DNA from 2 places in the Sulfitobacter sp. G5_S2_6_S6 genome. Region 1 is predicted to be linked to the other one. Evidence: riboswitches for the same ligand, from Rfam matches in the RefSeq annotation. Region 1 holds a riboswitch; the other holds the start of a gene.

The links. Region 1 has a riboswitch for thiamine pyrophosphate ahead of thiD (bifunctional hydroxymethylpyrimidine kinase/phosphomethylpyrimidine kinase). Riboswitches for the same ligand answer to the same signal wherever they lie in the genome.
Region 2: linked by a shared signal. The riboswitch ahead of thiB (thiamine ABC transporter substrate binding subunit) and the one ahead of thiD (bifunctional hydroxymethylpyrimidine kinase/phosphomethylpyrimidine kinase) in region 1 are both predicted to bind thiamine pyrophosphate.

What each region holds. Positions count from the first base shown of each region.
Region 1 covers NZ_JBQKUI010000006.1:167,550-172,626, forward strand. Annotated here, with positions in the region: gene thiS (sulfur carrier protein ThiS) at 1-18, opposite strand, end outside; gene ACTRWK_RS12145 (FAD-dependent oxidoreductase) at 2-997, opposite strand; gene thiD (bifunctional hydroxymethylpyrimidine kinase/phosphomethylpyrimidine kinase) at 994-1,800, opposite strand; TPP riboswitch at 1,868-1,968, opposite strand; gene ACTRWK_RS12155 (TAXI family TRAP transporter solute-binding subunit) at 2,529-3,719, shown strand; gene ACTRWK_RS12160 (TRAP transporter permease) at 3,821-5,077, shown strand, end outside.
Region 2 covers NZ_JBQKUI010000003.1:38,062-43,138, forward strand. Annotated here, with positions in the region: gene ACTRWK_RS06415 (exopolysaccharide biosynthesis protein) at 1-66, shown strand, start outside; gene ACTRWK_RS06420 (thiamine ABC transporter ATP-binding protein) at 67-759, opposite strand; gene ACTRWK_RS06425 (thiamine/thiamine pyrophosphate ABC transporter permease ThiP) at 746-2,302, opposite strand; gene thiB (thiamine ABC transporter substrate binding subunit) at 2,278-3,255, opposite strand; TPP riboswitch at 3,290-3,389, opposite strand; gene aroC (chorismate synthase) at 3,482-4,582, shown strand; gene ACTRWK_RS06440 (DMT family transporter) at 4,684-5,077, shown strand, end outside.

The DNA of each region.
Region 1 (5,077 bases):
GTTAAGCTGTAGTTTCATGGAAAATCTCCGGTGTTTTGGCTTCAAGGATCAGGTCCGCCACCATGGTCGCCAGCGCGGGGGCGAGCAGGAAACCGTGGCGATACAGACCGTTGGCGCGGATCAGATTGCCCTGCCGTTCGATGCGCGGCAGGTTGTCGGGGAAGGCGGGGCGGCTGTCGACGCCGATCTCTAGGATCTCGGCCTCACCAAAGGCGGGGGACAGTGCGTAGGCCGCGCTCAGCAGTTCAAGCACGGACCGCACGCTGGCATGGGCACCGGCGCGGCCTTCGACCATCGTGGCCCCGAGCATGTAAATCCCGTCACCGCGCGGCACGAGGTAGATCGGCACACGTGGATGCAGCACACGGATGGGGCGGGTGATCGCGATATCGGGGCAGGACAGCAGCGCCATTTCCCCTTTCACGCCGCGCAAATCAGGCAGATCGGCGCGCGCGTGATAGCCGCGGCAATCAATGACGGTGCCGTCTTGCGCCAGCGTTTCGGGATCGGCCTCGCCCTGTTCGAAACTGGCCCCATCGGCCACCAGCCCGCGCCACAGCTCTGCCAGCGCAATGCGGGGCGACAGGTGGGCCTCGGTCTGGAAATAGAGCGCTTTGGCAAAGCGGTCGCCAAGGTCGGGTTCAAGCGCCGCGATCTCTGCGCCGGTCAGGGTTTGGTGGCTTGTCGTGCGGCGGGCAAAGCGGGTCAGATCGCTGTTGTCCCGCGCCGGAGAGATCACAAGCGACCCGCGTCGGTGCAGCGATGTGGTGCGCTGCCCCCACCAATCCGCCGCCCTTTGGCCCAGCCGGATCACCGGTTCCTCGGCGCTTTCACCTTCGCAAAACGGGGCGAGCATGCCCCCAGCCCACCAAGAACACCCTTGCGGGCCGGGCTGGTGGGCGCGGTCGATCAGATGCACGCGCATCCCGCGATCCAGCAAGACACGCGCGGTACACAGCCCCGCGACACCCGCGCCGATGATGGTGACCTGCGTCATGACCAGACCGCGTGGAAGTGATGCACTGGCCCGTGGCCCGTGCCGACCTCAAGTTGATCCGCGGCGATGATGGCGCGGTGCAGATAGTCATGGGCGGCCTGTACCGCCGCGCCAAGGGGTTTGCCGTGGGCCAGCCCCGCAGCGATGGCCGCGGCGTAGGTGCATCCCGTCCCGTGGGTATTGCGCGTGTCGATGCGCGGCGCGCTGAGCCATGTGACACGCTCTGCGGTGACCAGTGCGTCGCTACAGATATTGCCCGCGCTATGGCCGCCCTTCATCAGCACTGCCTTCGGCCCCATCTTGAGCAGCGCACGGGCTTGCGTGACCATTTGGTCGGCGCTGTCGGCCTCGGGCTGGTTCAACAGGCAGGCGGCTTCGGGGAGGTTGGGCGTCAGCAGATCGGCGCGCGGCAGGATATCCGCGATCAGCGCTGCGACGGCGTCTTCTTGCAACAGCGCATCGCCGGATTTTGCGATCATCACCGGATCGACCACGACGGCCCCCCGAAACGCGGACAGCGCGGATGCCACCGCCTGAATAATCTGCGGAGAAAACAACATGCCCAGTTTGATCGACTGCACCGAAAGATCGGACAGCACCGCATCGATCTGGGCCGCGACGATGGGGGCGGGGATCTCGTGTACGGCGCTGACGCTGCGCGTGTTCTGCGCGGTCACGGCGGTGATCACGCTGGCGGCATAGACACCATTGGCCGACATCGCCTTGATATCGGCCTGAATACCGGCACCGCCGCCGCTGTCGGATCCCGCGATGGTCAGGGAAATGGGGGTCGTCTTGGTCACATGCTCGCCTTTCGGTGGTGGGCAAGCAGACGCAAGAATGAGTTTTGTGGTGTGGACCAGAGCCCGTTGCACAAAGATACCCGTTCCCTACGCCGGTATTGCCCGGATCAGGTTCGACGGGTCGGTGCACGCACCTCTCAGCCCCCTAGGGCACCCCGACGGATAGATGTTGGAACTGCGGCCCCTGTGGGGGCGTGCAGCGTCGTTACCTTAGGCGTAGCCAAGTTCGGCAAACGGTGCAAGCCGCAAAATATTCAACCAAAGGTGGCGATATTTTGGGCAATACGGGTGCGGTTTGGACAGCTCTCCTGACGCTTGTCAGCCGAAACAACGCCTCGTAACCCAAAGCAACGTAACGTCACATTTCCCATATTCTGCGGTGTTAACCCTTTGGCATCAGCAAACTAGGGGTGATCGCGCAAAGACCCCGCGTGGCTGCGGTATCAAGTTCTGTTCTGCGGTATTGGCATCGAAATATCTTGCCCCTAGGCTGATTGACAGATTGAGTCGGATACCCTCGGGAGGAGGGGGCCGACACTCGGGAGGATGCGTTTTCTGGCCCGTTTTACGGGTCGTACCGGACGCGTCGCGACAAGCATTGGGAGGTGCTGCGTGACATCTGCAAAGATCACATCTGCGTCCTGCGCATGGGCATCCGCAGCTTTTGCGGTGCCTGTGATCCTGCGATTCCGAACAATCCAAAGATGTACAACAGGGAGAGAGACCACATGAAGAATATGACACGTTTTGCCAAGGCAGCTGTCGGGTCCTTTGCGGTATCCATGGCGCTTTCGGGCGTCGCGATGGCGCAAGAGTATGAGTGGCCGCGCATGCTCGTGATTGCCACGCCGGGCACGTCGACAGGCAGCTTTGCCTCGACCAACGGTTGGGGGCCCGCGTTGCAAAAGGAAACCGGCACCACCGTGCGGATCGTTCCCGAAGACAGCGAGCCCATGCGCTACAAACGTTTGACCGACCGCGAAGACATCGCGATCGCGTCGGTTTCCGCGTCGGAAATGGCGTTGCAAGCGGAAGGGGTCGGCGGCTACGCCTCGGCGAAACCCATGCCGCAGCGGATCCTGTGGCACCATAACGACACGCCTTGGGGCTTTGTTGTGGCTGGCGATTCCGATCTGCAAAGCCTTGAAGACATCGGCAAAGGCGGCGTCCGCGTCACCTCGGGCGTGTTCTCGCCCGCGATTGTCTCTGCGATCACACAGGCCCTGCCTGCCTTTATCGGCATGACGCCCGAAGAAGCGCAGGAAAAGATCGAATTCGTCCCGGCCTCCAGCTACGGTGAAAACTGTCGTTCGGTTGTCGAGGGGAAGTCCGATGTGGCCTATTGCTCGCCGATCTCTTCCGTCCTGTCCGAAATGGAGGGCGCACCGGGTGGCATTCGCTGGCTGCCGATGGACCCCGCCAACACAGAAGGCTGGGACGGCTACCTCAGCTACCGCCCCATGACGATCCCCTCGACCATCTCTATGGGGGTGAGCACCGCCAAGGGTGTCGAGTCCATGACGTCGAACTTCGTCTATGCCGTGCCGGTCACCGCAGAAGAGGATTTCGTCTATAACATGGCGAAGTGGATGAATGAATCCCACGACAACTACAAAGGATCGCACGCGCTGGCGACCCGCATGTCGCTGGAGCATTTCCGCAACTTCCTGGATGCCAACCCGATCCCTGTGCACGAAGGCACGGTGAAATACCTGCGTGAAATCGGGGCGTGGACCGAAGAAGACGATGCCTGGAACAACGAGGCCATCGAGAAGATGGACGCGTGGATCGCGGCACGCAACGCCGGCATGAAAGAGGCTATGGAGCAGGGCGTCGAGATGAATTTCGAGAACCAGGAGTATCTCGACATTCTGGCCAAGCACACCGACGGGCTGGAGCCGTTCCGCTCGCGTCTGTAACGCCGCGCCGGACCGTCATCGACGGCATAAGACAGGGCGGAGCACAGCGTGCTCCGTCCTCCTAAGACACTGCCACAGCGCCCTTATTTTCAGGATCATCCATGTCAGCAACACAACACCCTCCGGCGGCTGAAACGGCTGTCGAACCCTCGTCCGAGACGACGCGACTGGGGGGATTATTCTCGTTCACCAGCATCGCTTTTGTGTTGCTGTGTACCTTTGGCCTCGGGATGGGGCTGGCCTATGTATTCGGCGTTCCCATCGGCGGGCGGCGCCTGATCGAGGGGCAGTATTACTGGGTCTTCATCGGCACCTTCCTTGCGGCGGCGTTCATCGCGCTGCCAGCGGTGAAATCGCACACCCATGTGCCGATCTATGACATCGTGGCGGCCGCCGTGAGCTTTGGCATCTGCATGTGGTTCTCCATGTATGCATGGGAGATCGTGCAGGCGGGTTGGACCAATTTCTACGCGGGCGTCGTGCTTTGGCTGCTGATGCTTGAAATCGCGCGCCGGTCGGGGGGCATCCCCTTCTTGCTCGTGGTGCTGGTGCTGGGGCTGTATCCGTTGGTGGCCGATTACTTCCCCGGTTTGCTGATGGGCATCCCCTATACGTTTGAACGCATGATCGAGGCGCATGTCTTCCGCACCGAAGGGTTGATGGGCATCACCACCAAGATCGTGGCCGAGATCGTGCTGGGCTTTCTGGTCTTTGCGGGCGTGCTGATCGCCACGGGGGCGGGGCAGTTCTTTATCGATCTGGCCAATGCGGGCTTTGGCAAGTACCGCGGCGGTCCGGCGAAAGTATCGATCGTGGCCAGCGCCTTTTTCGGGTCGCTGTCGGGGTCGATTTTCTCGAACATCGCGGGCACTGGGTCGATCACCATTCCGACCATGAAAAAGGTCGGCTACCCGCCCCATTACGCTGGCGCGATCGAGGCCTGTGCCTCGACCGGCGGGGTGGTGATGCCGCCGGTGATGGGGGCGATTGCCTTTGTCATGGCGATCACCATCGGTGTGGATTACGCGACCGTGATGGTGGCCGCGATCCTGCCGTCGGTGTTGTTCTACTTTGGCCTGATCCTGCAAGTCGACGCCTATGCCGCGCGCAAGGGGCTGGTGGGGATGAAACCCGAAAACCTGCCCTCGGCCCGCGAGGTGATGAAGCGCGGCTGGCCCTTCCTGCTGGTCATGATCTTTCTGGTCTGGGGCCTGCTCTATATGCGGTGGGAATATTACGCCCCGTGGTACGCCAGTGCGCTGATGATCGCGCTGAGCTTCCTGCAACGCGAGACCATGATGACGCCTGCGCGCATCTTTGAAACCCTGCGTCAGGTGGGTACGCTGGTCACACAGACC
Region 2 (5,077 bases), on a different contig from region 1:
TATGTGCTGCTGGGGTATCTGACAATCCTGCTGACATCGCTGACCTTTTACGCCGTCATTTTCTGATTACCCCAGATAGGCGCGCAGCGCGTCGGGCGGATTGTCCATCAGCGCTGCGGCAGGCTGCGGCGGATGCGCGGTGCCAGCTTCGACAAAGATCACCTGATCCGCGATGCGGCGCACGTCCTCGGGGGCATGGGTGACCATGATCAACGCGGCTTTGGTCTCTGCGGCGAGGGCGGCCACCAGATCCAGCATGTCGTTGCGCAGGGCGGGGCCAAGTGCGGCAAAGGGTTCGTCGAGCAGGACAAGCGGGCGGGCTTGCACCAGCACCCGTGCGAGGGCCACGCGGCTTTGCTGCCCGCCGGAAAGCTCGGCAGGCTTGCGGGCAGCCATCCCCTGCAGCCCGACGCGATCAAGCGCCTCGTGTACACGGGTTTGTTCCGCAGAGCCGAGCCGCAGGTCGGGGCGCAGCCCCAGCCCCACATTCTGCATCACGCTGAGATGGGGAAAGAGGTTGTTGTCCTGAAAAAGCATCGTCATCGGCCGCGCACCGGGGGCGGCTTGGGTGATGTCCTTGCCCTGCCACAGCAGCCTGCCGGACCTGAGCGGAATGAACCCGCAAAGCGCCCCCAGCAGGGTGGATTTTCCCGCACCCGAGGGGCCGATCACCGCATAGGTCTGCGCGGGCGCAAGGGTCAGGTCGGCGTGCAGGGTAAAGCTGCCTTGGGTGATCTGCGCGGTCTCAAGTGTCAGCATGCCAGCGCCCTCCCTTGTCGAATATCCAGAAAATCCCAAGTGACAGCGCCAGCAGGATCAGGGCCGCACCGGCCGCGGCCTCCATCCGGTAGGCCCCCATCAACCGGTACATCTGCAGCGGCAGGGTGGCACTGTCGGGGTCGGCGAACAAGGCAATGACCCCCAGATCCCCCATCGACAGGGCACCGGTCAGCCCCGCGGCAAAGCCGATCTGCGGGCGCAAGCGTGGCAGGATCAGCCAGCGCCAAAGCGGCCATCCACTCAGCCCCAGCATCTGCGCCTGCCGGCCATAGATCTGCACCGTGTCGCGCAGCCGGGGCACCAGAATACGCAGGGCAAAGGGCAGGGCCATCAGCGCATTGACCAGCGCCGTGACGGGAAGGGCCAGCGCAAAGGGGCTGGCGACAGGGTTGATCAGAATGAACCAGCCGGTGCCGATCATCAGCGGAGAGGCCGCAAGCCCCAAGAGGCCCACGGCCTCTACCCCGCCGCGGGCACGGGTCGCGATCCATCCGGCAAGGGGCAGGGCCAAGGCCAGCAAGACCACCACGCTGATCAGCGCTACGGTGAGTGAGGTGCCCGCTGCCTGCCACACGCTGGCGGGCATTTGCGGCAGGCCGATCACCCCGCGCATCACGACCGAGGTCAGGGGCAGCAGCAGAAACCCCGCCGCCAACGTGATGAACAGCGCGTCGAGCCACCGTTGCAGCCCACCACGTGCGTCCCAGCGGTGCAGGGGTCGGTCCTGCCCGCCACCCAGACTGATCGCGGGGATGATCCACAGCGCCAGCGCGGCGGTGCTGCCCGCAAGCCCAAGCTGCACCAGCGACAGCAACGCTGCACGGTTCAGGTCAAAGTCGAAACGGAACGCCTGATAGATCGCAAGCTCGATCGTCGTGGCGCGGGGGCCGCCGCCGAGGGTCAGCGCTACGGCAAAGCTGGTCAGGCAGATCACAAAGATCAACGCTGCGGTGCCGGGCAGGATTTGCCGCAGGAGGGGAAGCTCGATGCTGCGGAATACCGCGCGCGGGGTCAGGCCAAGCTGTGCGGCCAGCCGGAACCGTTCCGCGGGCACGGTCTGCCACGCCTGCAACAACAGCCGCGTGGCCAGCGGGAGGTTAAAGAAGACATGCGCCAGCACCACGCCGTGCAGCCCGTAGATCGTGATGCCGGGCAATCCGACCGCCGCCAGCGCCGCATTGAGCCAGCCCGCGCGGCCAAAGACCGCAAGCACCCCCAGCACGGCGACAATCACCGGCAGGATGAACGGTGCCCCCAGCAGCGTGACCAGCAGCCCGCGCCCGACAAAGCGCCGTCGCGCCAAGGCGCGGGCGACAGGGATCGCCAGCACGGTAGACAGCAGGGCGGAAAGCGCGGCCTGTAGCACGGTAAACCGGATCGCGGACCAATCGGCCGGGCCAAGCCCGCTGCCGAACTCGGCCCGCCACAGCACCGCCCCCACCGCAGCAAGGATCAGCGCCGCAACCAGAATGGCGGCGCTGATGCCGGTTTTCGTGCTTATTGCGACAGTGCGGAGAGCCATTCGGCCAATGCTTCCTCGCGCAGGGCGGGCACGTCATCGTTCGGGATCAGCAGCGCCTTGCCCGGTTCGATCAACTGCTCAAAGCCTTCGGGCAGCCCGCCTTGGGGCGTGACGGCGGGGTACATCCAGTTGGTCGTGGGCAGCACCGATTGCGCCGCGTCCGATACCATGAACTGCATGAACTGATCGGCCAGCTCGGGCTGGTCGCTGCCCGCTAGTTTGCCGACCACTTCGATCTGCATGTAGTGGCCTTCGTCAAAAGCGGCAGCGGCTTTGGTCGCGTCCTCTTCGGCGATCAGGTGGTAGGCGGGGGATGTGGTATAGCTCAGCACCATGTCGGCTTCGCCCTCAAGAAACAGGCCGTAGGCTTCGGACCAGCCCTTGGTCACGGTCACGACGTTATCCGCCAGACCTTCCCAGATCGCAGGGGCCTCGTCGCCATAAGCGTCCTTGACCCACATCAGCAGGCCCAGACCGGGGGTAGAGGACCGCGGGTCCTGGATCACGATCTTGAGGTCACTGTCGGCCAGGGCGCGGAAATTCGCGGGCGGGGTCAGATCGGCGTTATGGACAAAGGCGAAATAGCCCCAGTCATAGGGGGCAAAGCTGTCATCCTCCCATGTGACCGGCAGGTCATAATCCGCGTTCACTGTGGCGGGCGCGAACAACCCTGTCTCCTTCGCTGCGGCGATCAGGCTGGTATCAAGCCCCAGCACCAGATCGGCGTCAGACCGCGCGCCTTCCAGCTTGAGCCGCGCCAGCAGCGCCGCGCCATCGCCCATGCCGACGAATTTCAGATCGCAAGCGCATTCGGCCTCGAAGGCCGCTTCGATCACCGGGCCGGGGCCCCATTCGGCGACAAAGCTGTCGTAGGTATAGACCACCAGCTCGGGCGTATCGGCCCATGCTTGCGTGGCGAAAAGCGTGGTGGCAGCAAGTGTAAGATACTTCATGGCATCCTCCAAAATGCGGCGTCAGAAAGCGTTGGAGGTGTATCCAGACCTTCCCTCCGCCGGTGTTAACCGGTTCAGGTTCAACGGGTCCGTGCGCGCACATCTCAGCCTGTCAGGCCCCCCGAGGTGTCTTATCGGTAGAACGCCTGTCGCCCGCGCGCAAGGTGAAACCCCTTGAGGCATGGTGCAGCCCCCGTTAAGGATCACCGCCAAAGGAGCACCGCCCATGTCGATCAACAGCTTTGGCCATCTTTTCCGCGTGACCACCTGGGGCGAAAGCCACGGGCCTGCTTTGGGGGCCACGGTGGACGGCTGCCCTCCCGGTGTGACGATCACCGAAGAGATGATCCAGCACTGGATGGACAAGCGCAAACCCGGCCAGAACAAATACACCACACAGCGCCGCGAGGCGGATGAGGTGCGGATCCTGTCGGGCGTGTTCGAAGGTGTCACCACCGGCACGCCGATCCAGCTGATGATCGAGAACACCGACCAGCGGTCAAAGGACTACGGTGACATCAAGGACAAGTTCCGCCCCGGTCACGCCGACATCACCTATTTCCAGAAATACGGCATCCGCGATTATCGCGGGGGCGGGCGGTCCTCGGCACGTGAAACCGCATCGCGTGTGGCGGCGGGTGGATTGGCACGTGAAGCGATCAAGGCGATTGCGCCGAATGTGCAGATCACCGGCTACATGGTGCAGATGGGCCCTCACAAGATCGACCGCGATGCGTTCGATTGGGACCAGATCGAACAGAACCCGTTCTGGGTGCCCGACGCCAAAGCGGCAGAAGAGTGGGCGGCGTATCTGGACGGTCTGCGCAAATCCGGATCCTCCGTCGGTGCGATCATCGAGGTGACAGCGCGCGGCGTGCCCGCGGGCCTTGGCGCGCCAGTCTATGGCAAGCTCGACACCGATCTCGCCGCCGCGATGATGAGCATCAACGCCGTCAAAGGCGTGGAGATCGGCGAAGGCATGTCCGCCGCCATGCTGACCGGAGAGCTGAACGCGGACGAGATCAGCATGGGCCCCGACGGCCCTGTCTATTCGTCGAACCACGCGGGCGGTATTCTGGGCGGCATCAGCACTGGTCAGGACATCGTGCTGCGTTTTGCGGTCAAGCCGACGTCAAGCATCCTGACCACACGCAAGACAATCACCAAGACCGGCGAAGACACAGAGATCATTACCAAAGGCCGCCATGACCCTTGCGTTGGCATCCGCGCCGTGCCGGTGGGCGAAGCGATGATGGCCTGCGTCCTGCTTGACCATATGCTGTTGCACCGCGGTCAGGTCGGCGAAAACCGCGGCATCATCGGCTAAGTCGCGCGGAACGCTCGGATCTTTTGCATGTTGGCGGGAATACGACGCGCAAGTTGACGCGGGGTCTTGCAACTTGAAACCTGCAGGCGCAAGCATGCGCCATGCAAAGCACCACGACAGAGCACCGCCCCGGCCGGGCCATCGCCCTTAAACTGGGGGCGGTCTTTCTGTTCTCGGTCATGGCGGCCCTCATCAAGATTGCGACGGCCACCGTGCCCGCCGCCCAGGCCGTGTTCTACCGGTCGTTCTTTGCCTTCCCGATGATCATCCTGTGGCTATGGCAAAGCGGCGACCTGCGCGACGGGCTGAAGCCAAGCAATCTGATGGGCCACGTCTGGCGCGGCGTTTTCGGGACCACGGCGATGGCGCTGACCTTTGCCGGGCTTAGCCTGCTGCCTCTGCCAGAGGTCACCGCGATCGGCTATGCCACGCCGCTTTTCACGGTAATCTTCGCCGCGATATTCCTGGGCGAACAGGTGCGTGTGTTCCGACTGT